One region of the Micromonospora sp. LOL_025 genome, then DNA from elsewhere that is predicted to be linked to it. Evidence: riboswitches for the same ligand, from Rfam matches in the RefSeq annotation. Region 1 holds a riboswitch; each other region holds the start of a gene.
What was found. Region 1 has a riboswitch for cobalamin ahead of ACFHW0_RS20575 (prenyltransferase/squalene oxidase repeat-containing protein). Riboswitches for the same ligand answer to the same signal wherever they lie in the genome.

Region 1 (3,483 bases):
GGTGTCGGGCCCGGGCCACCGGCCGTCGGCGTACCGGTGGGGAGCGGCGCGGGCCCGGAGGAGCCCGGCGCCGGTCCGGCCACACCGGGGCGGCCTGCGGTGGCGGGGGGTGGCGCGACCGGGCCGCCGTCTCCTGCCGGCGGTGGGGCGACCGGGCCACCGCCCTGGGTGGGCGGTGCCGGTGGCGGAGGGGGCGGTGGCGGGGGCGCGGGCCGCCTCGGCGCCGCGCCAGGTCGCGGCGCGTCGCTGGCATCGCGGTTGAGGGAGAACGACCAGCCCTCGAAGCTGCCGGCCGGCGGCCTGCGGTTGAGCACACCCTTGTCGCTGTACGTCCAGTTGCCGCCGCTGGCGGCGTGCCAGTACGACCAGTAGGCGCTGGCGGGCGGCGTGTCGACGCACTTCTCGGACGCCGTCGACGGCTTGCCCTCGATCCGGCAGACGAACCCCTCGCCCCAGCGCAGCGTGCCGGTGACCTGGAAGCCGGCGTTCTTGAGCGCCGCCAGACCGGTGGGCTGCTCGCCCCGGGCGCACCGCACCACGGTCCCGCCGCCGAGTTCGTGGAAGTCGACCACCACCGTGACGCCGGAGGCGTCCGGGCAGTAGCCGGCCGAGCCGGCGGCGCTCGCGGGGGTGCCCGACCCGACCACCGTGCCGGCGGCGGTGAGGGCGACGACCAGACCGGCGCGGGCGGCCCGGACGGTCATGCCGCCCGCCGACGGCTGAGTACGAGGAGCAGCACCCCGCCCCCGACCAGCAGGAACGCGATCAGCACGTAGCTGGTGATCGCCGCGCCGGTCGTCGGCAGCCCGCCCAGGCCGGGGGTGGTCGGGGTCGCACTCGGGGCGGCGGTCGCCGATGCCGTGGCGGACGGCGTCGGCGACCCGGTGGTCGCCGACGGGCTCGGCGTCGGGCTGGCCGGCACGGTGGGCGTCGGTGACCCGGTGGGCGTGGGGGAGGTGGTGGCCGTCGGGGAGGCGGTGGCGGTGGGCGAGGTCGTGCCGGTCGGGGTCGGCCCGGGGGACGACGGCGGCGGGTCGAGTCCGATCCGCCCCAGCGGCACCTGGACGAGACCGAGCAGGGCCTGTGCGGTGCTGCGGCGCCACTGGTCCCGGCCGTTGTCCCCGATCCCGGACGCGACGGCCGTTGCCAGGCTGTCGGCGTTGTAGGCGATGGCGCCCGCGTCGGCGGCGGCCGCGCCACCGTGTGCCGCGGTGAGCTGTAGTGCGGCCAACGCGCCCGCGGCCCGCGCGGCCTCGGTGTCGCGGCCGGCGGCGGCGAGGGCCTGCCCGGCCAGGCCGGTGCTGTTGGAGTTTACGCCGGTGGTCGGGCCGGACCCGCCGAACGACCCGTCGGGGTGCTGCTGGTCCACCAGCCAGTCCGCGGCCTTGCCGGCCGCTGTGGTGGCGCCGGTGGCGCCGTCGTCGGCGGCGGCGAGCAGCGCCTGCACGGCCATCGCGGTCGAGTCGACGTCGAGGGTGGCGCCGGCCTGCTCGTCGCAGGACGGCGACGGGCCGTCGGCGGTGTCGGGGTAGAGCCGGAACCCACCGGCCGCGCACTGCTGCCGGACGAGGAAGTCGACGGTGTCCTGCGGCACGTCGCCGCTGCGCGCCAGGCCCAGCACCGCGAAGGACTGGTCGAAGGTGTTGCTGGCGTCCGGCCCGCTGTCGGCGGTGGTGCGGCTGGTGATCCGCCCCCGCTGGTGCCCCGCGTCCGCGCCGGCGACCAGCGACAGGGTCTCCGTCCGCAGGTCGAAGCCGCCGAAGTCGGTGGGGTCAGCTCCGGCGGCGGAGGCGGCGTACAGCAGCTTCGCGGTCGCCCCGCCGTCGGTGAAGCCCGGGAAGCCCCAGTCGTCGTAGCTGTTGTAGGACCGCACGTGCGCCGCGATCTGCGCCGTGGCGGCCTGACGTACCGGCGCGTCCACCCCGGTCGCGGACAGGGCGAGGATCCCGTCGACGGTCAGACCCCAGTCCGGGCCGCCGAACGGGCCGGGCAGCACCCCGTCGGCGAACTCGCCGGCCAGCCAGGAAGCGGCGTCGCGCGCGGCGGCAGCGTGGGCCGGGGCGGGCGCGGCCACGACGGTCAGGGGTACGGCGGTGAGCGCGGCGATCGTCGCCGCCGTGGCGGCGAACACGCCGGCACCGAGACGCCGGGAGCGGGACCGGGACCGGGACATGAGGGGTGCCTTTCGCGGAGCGGTCGGTGGAAGCTCCGGAAAGCACCCGGGGACAGCGACACCCCGCTCGCGTGATGCGATGAGCGGGGTGGAGCGGGCCTCGGTGGCCCGGACTTCACCCTGTGAACCTCGACAGTGGAAGCCGCTCGTCCCGGGCGGGGCATTCCGGCTCGCGAGGCCGGGGCCTCGCTCACGGTTGCGGGTCAGCGCCGGCTTCGAACCGGCTTCCCCCCACACGGGACGTATGCAGTTGTGGACCCGGTGTGCACCGGGTGCCGACACCGTACCGCCCGCAGGTCTCGCGACGCCAGGGGCGGTGGCCGACACCCGGTGCGGCACCGTGGTCACGCCGTGTGCGGCTACGGTCAGGGCGCGGCGATGCTCGGCGGGGCGCCCGCGCCGAACGACCAGCCCTCGACGGTGCCCGGGGCCGGGTTGTAGCTGCTCGCGCCGGACGTGCTGTAGGACCAGGCGCCGCCGCTGGAGGCGTGCCAGTACGACCAGTACGCCGTGGCGGGCGGGGTGTTGACACACGGATCGGTCGCGACGGTCGGCTTGCCGTTGATCCGGCAGACGAATGCCAGTCCCCAGCGCTGGGTGCCGGTCACCGTGAAGCCGGCGCCCTGGAGGGCGGCCACCCCGGTGGCCGGGTCGCCCGGGGCGCAGGCGACCTGGACGCCGCCGCCGAGCGCGGCGAAGTCCACCACGACGGTGACGCCGGAGGTGCCGGTGCAGGCGGCGGCGTGCGCGGCCCGTGGGGCGGGTTCGACGGCGGTGAGGGCGACGGTGGCGACGGCGGCGGCCAGCAGGCCGGCGAGCCGGGCGCGCACGGTGGATCGGTGACGGAACACGGTTCCTCCTGGAATCGGGTGAGCGACGGGACGGGTCACGGGCAGGCGGGGGCCGGCGTGCCCGGGGTGGCGCCGGCCGCGGACAGCCGGGCGTAGCCGGTGCCGGTCAGGCCGAGGACAGCCTGGCCGGTGGCCCGGGCAGCGGTGCCCGGGTCGAAGGTGCCGCCGTCGAAGTCGACCGCGCCCCGGTCGGCCGGTGCCCCGGCGCAGCCGACCTGGAGGCCGGCGAGGAACGCCCGCGCCCGTGCCCAGGCCAGCGGTCGGTGACCGTCGCGCAGCGCCTGGGCGGCGAGGCCGGTGCTGTTGGCGTTCGGGGTGCCGGCGGCGTTGGCGAAACCGCCGTCGGCGCGCTGCACGGACAGCAGCCAGTGCAGCCCGGCGGTGGCGTCGGTCGGGCGGCCGGCGACCCGCAGCGCCTGCACCGCGAGCGCGGTGGCGTCCACGTCGGAGGTGCAGACC
Region 2 (3,483 bases), on a different contig from region 1:
CGGGTACGAGCTGAGCACGACCGCGAGCCGCTTGTCGGCCTGGAGTACGTGCCGCAGGCGGGCGTGCCGCACGGCGATGCCGGCCACCCGGGCGGCCCGCTCCGGGTCGGCGGCGTAGGTGGAGAGCCCGTCGGCGTCGATCTTCTTGAACGAGAACGGCACGGTGACGATCCGGCCGTCGAACTCGGGGATCGCCACCTGCATCGCGGCGTCCAGCGGGGACAGCCCGGCGTCGCTGGCGGCCCACTGCTCGCGCGTGCTGGTCAGGCAGAGCGCCTGGATCACCGGCACGTCCAGGGCGGCGAGCGCGCCCACGTCCCAGGCGTCCTCGTTGCCTCCGCCGGAGGCGTCGGCGGCGACCGTGCCGCCGGCGGCGAGCACGGTGACCAGCAGGGCGTCGCAGCGGGCGAAGAGCCCGAGCGGCCCCGCGCCGGCGGTGAGTCCGCGCAGCGAGCCGCAGTAGATGGGCAGCGGGTCGCCGCCGGCCGCGTCGACCGCGTCGGCGAGGACGTCGACGAACCCGGTGTTCCCGGCGAGGGCGTGCGCCCGGTAGAAGACGATCCCGACCGTCGGCCGGTCCGGCCGCGCGGGCCGCTCGCCGTGGATGCCGTACGTCGGGGTGGGCGCGGGCGGGGCGAAGCCCTCGCCGGTGAGCAGCACCGTGTCGGAGAGGAACCGGGCGAGCTGGGCGAGGTTCTCCGGCCCGCCCTCGACCAGGTAGGCCAGCGCCTGGGTGGCCACCCCGGAGGCCACGGTGGAGGCCGCCATCAGCTCCGCGTCCGGCACGTTCTCGCCGCCGAGCACGACCGTCGGCACGCCGGAGGCCAGCACCGCGGCCAGCCCGTCCGGCCACGCCTGCCGGCCGCCGAGCAGGCGTACGACGGCGAGGTCGACGCCGTCGAGCAGCGCGGGCACGGCGTCGGCGGCGACCCGGGCGGGGTTGGCGAGCCGGTAGTCGGCGTCGCTGGCGCGGGCGGCGAGCAGGTCGGTGTCGGCGGTGGAGAGCAGCAGGATGCGCACGGACAGCTCCGGAGAGTGACACCCGGGTCGACGCGGGACGACCGGGCGATGCGGGGATGGGCGCGGTTCAGCGGGTACGACGAGCCGGCGGCCGGCTCACCGGCGGGCCGGCGGGGTCGGGCGGCGCGGTGCGGACGTCAGCGGTACGCGGCGAGGGCACGCCCGGGCGCGGCGACCCGGCCGGTCACGGCGCGGGCGCCACCGGGCGCCGGGCGACCGGTGGCGGGCGCGGTGCGGGCCGGCGGGTGCGCGGCGGCCCGGCGGCTGGGCAGCGGCACGGAAGCGCAGTCGCCCGCGGGAGAACTGCCGCCGGCACGGCCGGGCACGATGCGACGATGATCGTCGATGGGGGAGACGCGGTGCGTCATCGGGTCCTCCTCGGGTGTCCACGCCCTGGGGTCACTCCGACGGCCGAAGTATCCTGGCTCCCGGATCGACGCTCTCCCCCGGCCTTCCAACCGCGCACGCACGGCCGTGACTCACGAGGGGGGATCACTCCCCGGTGACAGTGGCGGGACCGCGCCGGAATCGCACCGGCTTCCTTCACTGCCGTCAGGCCGCGAATGCTGCCACACCCCGGGGCCGCCGGTCAACGCCACCCCATCCCGGCCCACGGCACCTCGAATTGATCGACAATCAGCGATCGGTCTGCTCATTCGGGAGCGCCTTTCGCATTGTCGTCTGCCGATGTGACGTCCGGGCCGACGGATGCGGGAACGATGGCCCCGGAACGCGTTCGGGCCGAACGTCCCGGGACCCGCGCGCATCCCGGCGCCCGGGTGCGGTTCCGCTTGCCCAGCAGGCAGGCTGCGGCGGGCGGGAGCCGTCCTCGCCCGCCCGGCGTGGTGACGGGGACCTCGACCACGGTCGACGTCGGCTCACCGGTCGGCGAGCCCCGATTCGTAGCCCGCGATCACCAGTTGCGCCCGGTCGCGGGCGGCCAGCTTCGTCAGCAACCGGCCGATGTGCGTCTTCACGGTGCCCCGGCTGAGGTGCAGGTGCCGCTCGATCTCGGCGTTGGACATCCCACGGGTGATCAACGTCAACACCTCCCGTTCCCGCCGGGTCACCCCGTCGAGCCGTCCGGACACCCGCCGGGCGGCCGGCAGGCGGGTGAACTCGGCGATGAGCCGCCGGGTGACGCTCGGGGCCAACAGCGCCTCGCCGGCGGCGACCACCCGGATCGCGTCGAGCAGCCGTACGGGTGGCGTGTCCTTGAGCAGGAAGCCGCTCGCCCCGGCGCGCAACGCCCGGTACACGTACTCGTCGAGGTCGAACGTGGTGAGGATGAGCACCCGCGGCGCGTCCCGGAGCGCGGTGACCTGCCCGGTGGCGGCGATGCCGTCCAGTTCGGGCATCCGGATGTCCATCAGGACCACGTCGGGCGCGTGCGCCCGGGCGAGTTCCACGGCGGCGCGCCCGGTGCCGGCCTCCGCCACCACGGTCATCCCGGGGGTGGCGTCGAGCAGCAGGCGGAGGGCCCCGCGCAGCAGCGCCTCGTCGTCGGCCAGGAGCACGCGTACCGGCTCACCCATCGTCGGACACCTCCACGGTGAACGGCAGCCGGGCACGGACGGCGAACCCGCCGCCGGGCGCGGGGCCGGCCTCCAGGCTGCCGCCGTGCATCGCCGCCCGTTCGCGCATCCCCCGCAGTCCGTGGCCGGGCGGCCCCACGGCACGCCCCGCCGTCCGGTCGTCGACGACGGCGACGGTCAGCGCCCCGGGCCCGATCGCGACGGTGATCCGGCAGCGGGTCGGGCGGGCGTGGCGCAGCACGTTGGTGAGCGCCTCCTGCACGATCCGGTACGCCGAGGCCTGCACGGCCGCCGGCACCCGTGGCAGGTCGGGCGCCACCTCCAGGTCGACGGCGACGCCGGCGACGCGGACGTCCGCCACCAGCCGGTCGAGTTCGGCGAAGCTCGGCGCGGTGTCGACCGGATCGCGCAGCGCGCCGAGCACGCCCCGGACGTCGTCGAGGGCCGCCCGGCTGACCCGCTCGATCGCGGCCAGGGCGGCCCGGCCCTGGCCGGGATGGCTGTCGGCGAGGTGGTTGGCGACCGCCGCCCGCATCGCGATCACACTCAGGTTGTGCCCGACCACGTCGTGGATGTCCCGGGCGATGCGCAGCCGTTCCTCGGCCACCGCCCGGTCGGCACGCAGCTCGGCGAGCTGGGCGGCGTGCTGCCGGCGGGCGCGTACCGCCCGGCCGAGCGCCCACGCGCCGGCGAGCACGGTCGCGGCGTAGAGCAGGACCGGCACCGGCGTGGCCGCGAACGACTCCTCCCCCGGCCGGATCGGGACCACCGGCAGCCCGGGGACCGCCGTGGCCGCCACGCCCCCTGCCGTGACGCCCGCGAGCGCCCCGACGAGCGCCGCGCCGGCCCGCCGGGTGGGAGCGCACAGGGCGGGCGGGTAGAGCGCGAGCGCCACCGCGAACACCACGGCGTCGCCGGCGACCCCGAC
Region 3 (3,483 bases), on a different contig from region 1:
GCGGCACCGACCCCGGCGCGGTCGGCAACGGGCTGCAGGAGAAGGCCCTGACGCTCGACATCTCCCTGCAACTGCGCAGCATCCTGCTGGCCAACTGGGGCGTCGACGTCCGCATGTCCCGGACGACCGACATCACCCGCAGCCTGGCGTACCGCACGGACGACGCCAACGCGTGGGGCGCGAACCTGCTCGTGAGCGTGCACATCAACTCCGGCGGCGGCACCGGCTTCGAGAGCTACCGGTACCCGACGGCGGGCACGGCCACCGTCAATCTGCACAACGCGCTGCACCCGAGGGTGATCGGCGCCATGCGGACGATCGGCGGGGTCACCGACCGCGGGCTGAAGACCGCGAACTTCCACATGCTGCGCGAGGCGGCCATGCCCGCGGTGCTGACCGAGAACCTCTTCATCGACAGCGTCGCCGACTCGAACCTGCTCAGGCGGGCGGACTTCATCACCGCCGTCGCCCGTGGGCACGCCGAGGGCATCGCCGCCTACCTCGGCCTCGGCACCACCAACCCGCCGCCCACGGGCGGCACCTTCGTGGACAACGCCACGGCGGGGCGGTTCACGGCGAGCACCAACTGGGGCACCTCCTCGTACTCGGCCCAGCGCTACGGGGCCGACTACCGCTTCGCCAACCCCACGCCCGCCAGCGACGCCGCCTGGTTCAAGGTGAACATCCCGACGGCCGGCGACTACCGGATCGAGGTACGGCACCCGGCCGACCCCGGCTACAACAGCTCGGCACCGCACGTCGTCGTCACCGCCTCGGGCAACCGCACGGTCAACGTGGACCAGCGCTCCAGCGGCGGCGTGTGGCGCTCGCTGGGCACCTTCGGCCTGGCCGCCGGTGACCGCAACCTGGTCGCGGTGAGCCGGTGGACCAGCGCCCCCGGCTACGTGGTGGCCGACGCCGTCCGGGTCACCAAGGTCTGACCGCACCGCCTGGGGGCGGACCGGGATCGTGTGACCACAGGACCCCGGTCCGCCTGCGGGTCAGTGCCAGTTGTGGAATTCGCGCACCTGGCAGACCAGGACCGCGCCGCCGGTGCGGGCCGACAGCTCCTCGGCGTCGCGCAGCGCGAACCGGACCGGCCAGCTCGCGCCGAGCCGCAGGTGGCGTGCCTTGCCCGTGGCCCGCAGGAGCAGCTGGTACGGCTGTAGCGGCCCACGCGGGGACGGCCGATCCTGCTCCGGCCACAGTCGCCGCTGCCGCCCGCCGTGGTAGAGCGCGATCCGGGCCAGCACGCTCAGGGTGGTGTAGCCCATCGGTATCGCGCCGAGGAGTTCGTCGCGGGACGGTACGCGATCTGCCGGGAACACCCGCGACGGCTGCTCGTGCGCCCAGTACAGCAGGCCGGGCCAGGGCAGCGCGCCGTCGAAGGGGTCGCCGCCGTGCGTGGGCCAGTCGATGCCACGGTGCGCGACGGCGGGGTCGTCTCCGTCGGCGGTTTCGCCTGTGGTGTCCACGACCGCGACTGTACCGAGCGGAGGACAGCCCCCGAGCCGCCGCGGGCAGGCATCGACGCGGTCGACGGGCCTTGATCGACGGGCGTCACCCGGGCCGCCGACGACACGCCCGAGACCGACATGTGGGGTGTGACAACGAGGCAAACCCTATATATGGTGTCGGCGCAGCTGGTTCGGCCGCTCATCCGGTGCGGTCGAGGCAAGAGGGAACCCGGTGGGAATCCGGGACTGCCCCGCAGCGGTGAGTGGGAACGACCGCCGTCATCAGCACTGGGCCGCCAGCGGCCTGGGAAGCGACGGCCAGTAGGAGACCGGCGAGTCCGGTCGCGCCCGCGAGTCCGAAGACCTGCCAGTGCGCCGTACGCCCGCCTCCGGGTGTGCGGCGGTCCGAGGCCGCGTGGGACGGCCGACGCCATCCCGACGCGTGCCCTGCGGCGCGTCGTCGTCGGTGTCCGCTCCCCGCGTGCCCAGGAGTTCCGTCTGGGATCAAGGCTCGCGAGGAGTGAGTGGTGACAGTCACCGAGGTTGTTCCGGCCGACGACACGGCGGCCGACGATGCGGCCGTGGCGGGCCAGCGGCGAACGCAGATGCGGGTCCGCAAGCGCGACGGCGGCACCGAGGCGGTCGACGTCAACAGGATCGTCCGCGCCGTCGAGCGGTGGGCCGACGACCTCGCCGACGTCGACCCGCTGCGGGTGGCGACCCGGACGATCAGCGGCCTGTACGACGGGGCGACGACGGCCGAACTGGACCGGCTGTCCATCCAGACCGCCGCGGAGATGATCGGTGAGGAGCCGCAGTACTCGCGGCTGGCCGCCCGCCTGCTGGCCGGGTACGTCGACAAGGAGGTCCGCCGGCAGGGCATCGGCTCCTTCAGCGAGGCGATCCGGCGCGGCCACGCCGAGGGCCTGATCGGCGACGACACCGCGGCGTTCGTCGCCGCCCACGCGAGCGCCCTCGACGCCGCCGTCGACCCGCGCGGCGACCTGCGCTTCGAGTACTTCGGGCTGCGTACGGTCTACGACCGGTACCTGCTGCGCCACCCGACGAGCCGGCTGGTGCTGGAGACCCCGCAGTACTGGCTGCTGCGCGTGTCCTGCGGCCTGTCGCAGGCACCGGACGAGGCGATCGAGTTCTACCGGCTGATGTCGAGCCTGGCGTACCTGCCGAGTTCGCCGACGTTGTTCAACTCCGGCACCCGGCACACCCAGATGTCCTCCTGCTACCTGGTCGACTCCCCGCGCGACGAGCTCGACTCGATCTACCAGCGGTACGCGCAGGTGGCGAACCTGTCGAAGTTCGCCGGGGGGATCGGCATCGCGTTCTCGCGGGTCCGCTCGCGGGGCGCGCTGATCAGGGGCACCAACGGGCAGTCGAACGGGATCGTGCCGTGGCTGCGGACGCTGGACGCCTCGGTGGCGGCGGTCAACCAGGGCGGTCGGCGCAAGGGCGCGGCCTGCGTCTACCTGGAGCCGTGGCACCCGGACGTCGAGGAGTTCCTCCAGCTGCGGGACAACACCGGTGAGGACGCCCGGCGCACCCACAACCTGAACCTGGCCAACTGGATCCCGGACGAGTTCATGCGGCGGGTGGAGTCCGACGGGGTGTGGTCGCTGTTCGACCCGGACGTGGTGCCGGAGCTGCCGGACCTGTGGGGGGAGGAGTTCGACGCGGCGTACCGGGCCGCCGAGGAGCAGGGCCGCTACGTGCGGCAGGTCCCGGCGCGGGAGCTGTACGGGCGGATGATGCGCACCCTCGCCCAGACCGGCAACGGGTGGATGACGTTCAAGGACGCCGCGAACCGGCTGTGCAACCAGACCGCCGAGGCGGGCAACGTGGTGCACCTGTCCAACCTGTGCACCGAGATCGTCGAGGTCTCCAGCGACGCCGAGACCGCCGTGTGCAACCTCGGTTCGGTGAATCTCGCCGCCCACCTGGGCGCGGACGGCATCGACTGGGAGCGGCTGCGCGCCACCGTCCGCACCGCCGTCACATACCTCGACCGGGT
Region 4 (3,483 bases), on a different contig from region 1:
GCAGCCACCGGACCCGGGTGACGGGGATGCCGAGGGTCGCCGCGGCGTCCTCGCCGAAGGCGAACGCGTTGAGCGTGCGGGCGTACGCCGCCACCAGGGCGAGCACGACCGCCAGGACCGGCGCGGCCCAGGCCAGGGCGGCCCAGTCGACGCGGGCCAGCGAGCCCGAGAGCCAGAACGTGATGCTCTGGGTGGCGTGCGGGTCGGCGACCCAGATGATGACGAACGAGGTCGCCGCCCCGCAGAGCTGCGCGACGGCCACCCCGGCCAGCACCACCCTGGTGGGGGCCAGCGCGGCCCGCCGGCCGGCCACCGCGGCCACGACCGCGAACGCGGCCAGCGCCCCGGCGAAGGCACCCCCGGTGAGCGCGGCGACCCCGCCACCGAAGCCCAGGACGAGGACCGCGACCGCGCCGAGCGACGCCCCCGAGGAGACCCCGAGCAGGTACGGGTCGGCCAGCGGGTTGCGCGTGACGGTCTGCATCACCGCGCCGACGGCCGCCAGCCCGCCTCCCACGGCGGCGGCCCCGAGCACCCGGGGCAGGCGCAGCCGCCAGACGATGTGCTCGCGCAGCAGCGGCACCTCGGCGTGCGGGAGTCCCAGCCGGTCGGCCACGACCGACCAGACCGTCGACACGGGAATGTCGGCCGGCCCGACGGTGACGGCCACCCCGATCGACACGACCAGCCCGGCCAGCAGGGCGACCAGCAGCACCACCAGGCCGACCGGGCTGGGCGCACGGACTCCGGCGGGGGCGGCGCGGTCGGCGGACCCGGGGCCGGTGCGGCGGGTCCGGTCGGGGGCGGTGCGGCGAGCTGGTCCGGGGCCGGCGCGGCGGGCCACGGCGGTCAGCGGTCCGCCCCGGCGGGGAGCTGCGCCACACCCGCGGCGAGCGCCTCGACGCCGAGCACGACGCGCACCCCGGCGGAGGTCGAGGAGAACGGGATGACGACGAACCGTTGCCGGGCCACCGCCGGCAGCTCCTTCAGGCCGGGGTGGCGGGTCAGGAAGGCCCGCTTCGCGGCGGCCGCGTCCCAGCCCGCGTCGATCAGCACGATCACGTCGGGGTCGCGGTCCACGACCGCCTCCCAGCTGGTGTCGGCCCAGCCGCCGGTGAGGTCGCCGAACACGTTGCCCACCCCGACCGCCGACATGATCGTGTTGGGGCTGCCGCAGCAGGCGCCCACGCTCGGGGCGTCGGTGCCGGCGTCCCACCAGAGCACGGACACGTCCCGCGCGCCGCCGATCCGGGCGGCGGCCGTAGCGATCCGTGCCCGCTGGTCGGCGATGAGCTTCTCGGCCCGGTCCGGCACGCCGAAGACGGCCGCCACGTCCCGGATCTCGGCGAACACGTCCTCGACGGTCAGCTTCGCCGGCCGGTGCTGCTTCGGGCACCCGGCCGGCGAGAGGTACGTGCCGATGCCGAGCCCCGCGAGCGCGGCGCGGTCGCCGACGCCCTCGTCGCCGAAGGCGCTGTGGAACGAGGCGTAGACGAAGTCCGGCGCGGCCTCCAGCAGCTTCTCCTTCGCCGGATACTTGTCCGACAGCACCGGCACGGCGGCGTACGCGGCGGCGTGCTCCGGCAGGATCGCGTCGTCCAGGTACGCCGTGCCGGCCATGCGGTCGGCGAGGCCGAGCGCCAGCATGATCTCCGTGGCGGGCTGGTTCAGGGTCACCGCGCGCTCGGGCGGGGCGGCGACGGTGACCGGCGTACCGCAGTTGGTCAGCGCGACCGGGGCGGCGGCCGGCGGGGGCGTCGTGGCCGGGTCGTCCGTGGCACAGCCGGCCAACAGGACGATGAGGACGGACAGGGGCGCGGCAACGCGCCGGGACAGGGTGGACCGCACTGCGCGCACGCGCATCGGGACCGCCTTCCAACACCTCGTGGACGGGTCATCGCAGTGCCGTGGCCGGTCTCCTGGCTGACGGGAGGTGCGTCCGTGGCCGGCCTTCCCAGGCGGGTTACGCCCAGTGACCTCGTACGACGAGGGCCGCGAACTTCCCGATCACAGTGGCGAGGGCCGCACCGGTCTTGCACCGGCTTCCCGAGCACCACGGCAGCGTCACCCTAGCCGCCGGCCGGCCCGGAAGTCACGGTGACGAACACCATCAGGGACGGTCCGCCGGGGGCAGGCGGGAGGGCCGGCCGGTCAGGGCTGCGCGGCGGTCGGCAGGTCGACCACCCGGGTGGCCCAGCGGGCCATCAGCGCCGGGTCGTGGGTGATGAGCAGGACCCCGGCGGCGTGCTGCCGCTGGTAGTCGGTGATGACGGCCGCGAGGTGCGCCTGGGTGGAGGCGTCGAGCATGGCGGTGGCCTCGTCGCAGAGCAGGTAGTCCGGCCGGTGCACGAGCGCGCGGGCGAGGCAGGCGCGTTGCAACTGCCCGTCGCTGACCGCGTGCGGGCGGCGGGCGAGCAGGTCGGGCGTGAGGCCGACGAGGTCGGCCAGCTCCGCCGCCCGGGCCCGCGCCTGCTCCTCGGGCGTGCCGGTGGCGCGCAGCGGTTCGGCGATGATGTCGGCGAGGCCCAGCCGGGGGTCGGTGGCGGCGCGGGGGCTCTGGAACAGGATCGCGACGCGGGTACGGACGGCGGCGGGCACCCGGTGCCGGGCGCCCGCCACCCGGTGGCCGTCGAGGGTGACGTGGCCGGCCTCGGGGGCGTGCAGCAGGGCCAGCACCCGGGCGAGGGTGGACTTGCCGCTGCCCGAGGGCCCGCGCAGGCCGACCGTCTCGCCGGGCGCGACGCGCAGGTCGACGCCGTCGAGGACGCGCCGGCCGCCGTAGGAGACCGCGACCTCGTGGGCCGCGAGGGCGGTGCTGGTCATGCCGGCGCTCCCGGCGGTGCTGGTCATGCCGGCGGTGCTGGTCATGCCGGCGGTGCTGGTCATGCCGGCGCTCCGAGGGTCAGCGGGTGGTGACAGGCGACCCGGCCCGGCGCGCCCGCGCAGGGCGCGGGCGGGGTGCGGCAGACGTCGGTGGCGCGGTCGCAGCGCGGGGCGAAGGCGCAGCCGGGAGGCAGGTCGGTGAGCATCGGCGGATGGCCGGGGACCGGCCGGAAGGCCCGCTCGGGCAGGGCGTCGAGCAGACCCGCGGTGTACGGGTGGGCGGGCGCCGCGAACAACTCGGCCGTCGGCCGCCGTTCCACGATGCGGCTGGCGTACATGACGGCGACCGTGTCCGCGACCCGGCGGGCGGCGGCCAGGTCGTGGGTGATGAGCAGGACGGCGCCGCCGGCGTCGCAGCGGCGGCGCAGCAGGTCGAGGGTGTGGTCGACCAGGGGCCGGTCGAGGCCCGTGGTGGGCTCGTCGGCGAGCAGCAGCGGCGGGTCGGGAGCGAGGGCGAGGGCGGTGGCCAGGCGCTGGGCCATGCCGCCGGAGAGCTCGTGCGGGTAGCGGTCGAGGTCGGCCGGGTCGAGACCGACGTCCGCGGCGACCCGCTCGGCCGCCGCGGGCGCCTCGCGCCGGGTGTGCCCGTGGGCGCGCAGG

Region 2: it holds a riboswitch for cobalamin, as region 1 does, so the genes downstream of both, ACFHW0_RS09115 (hypothetical protein) here and ACFHW0_RS20575 (prenyltransferase/squalene oxidase repeat-containing protein) in region 1, are expected to answer to the same signal.
Region 3: it holds a riboswitch for cobalamin, as region 1 does, so the genes downstream of both, ACFHW0_RS16065 (ribonucleoside-diphosphate reductase subunit alpha) here and ACFHW0_RS20575 (prenyltransferase/squalene oxidase repeat-containing protein) in region 1, are expected to answer to the same signal.
Region 4: it holds a riboswitch for cobalamin, as region 1 does, so the genes downstream of both, ACFHW0_RS26765 (ABC transporter substrate-binding protein) here and ACFHW0_RS20575 (prenyltransferase/squalene oxidase repeat-containing protein) in region 1, are expected to answer to the same signal.

The regions. Positions count from the first base shown of each region.
Region 1 is NZ_JBHMIR010000017.1:51,668-55,150, forward strand. Features, by position in the region: gene ACFHW0_RS20570 (hypothetical protein) at 1-704, opposite strand, end outside; gene ACFHW0_RS20575 (prenyltransferase/squalene oxidase repeat-containing protein) at 701-2,173, opposite strand; cobalamin riboswitch at 2,310-2,450, opposite strand; gene ACFHW0_RS20580 (hypothetical protein) at 2,539-3,024, opposite strand; gene ACFHW0_RS20585 (peptidase) at 3,060-3,483, opposite strand, start outside.
Region 2 is NZ_JBHMIR010000005.1:91,453-94,935, reverse strand. Features, by position in the region: gene cobN (cobaltochelatase subunit CobN) at 1-1,020, opposite strand, end outside; gene ACFHW0_RS09115 (hypothetical protein) at 1,158-1,388, opposite strand; cobalamin riboswitch at 1,435-1,564, opposite strand; gene ACFHW0_RS09110 (response regulator) at 1,899-2,555, opposite strand; gene ACFHW0_RS09105 (sensor histidine kinase) at 2,548-3,483, opposite strand, start outside.
Region 3 is NZ_JBHMIR010000010.1:210,885-214,367, reverse strand. Features, by position in the region: gene ACFHW0_RS16075 (N-acetylmuramoyl-L-alanine amidase) at 1-941, shown strand, start outside; gene ACFHW0_RS16070 (hypothetical protein) at 1,002-1,475, opposite strand; cobalamin riboswitch at 1,628-1,844, shown strand; gene ACFHW0_RS16065 (ribonucleoside-diphosphate reductase subunit alpha) at 2,063-3,483, shown strand, end outside.
Region 4 is NZ_JBHMIR010000031.1:26,733-30,215, reverse strand. Features, by position in the region: gene ACFHW0_RS26770 (FecCD family ABC transporter permease) at 1-718, opposite strand, end outside; gene ACFHW0_RS26765 (ABC transporter substrate-binding protein) at 850-1,863, opposite strand; cobalamin riboswitch at 1,892-2,073, opposite strand; gene ACFHW0_RS26760 (ABC transporter ATP-binding protein) at 2,152-2,886, opposite strand; gene ACFHW0_RS26755 (ABC transporter ATP-binding protein) at 2,883-3,483, opposite strand, start outside.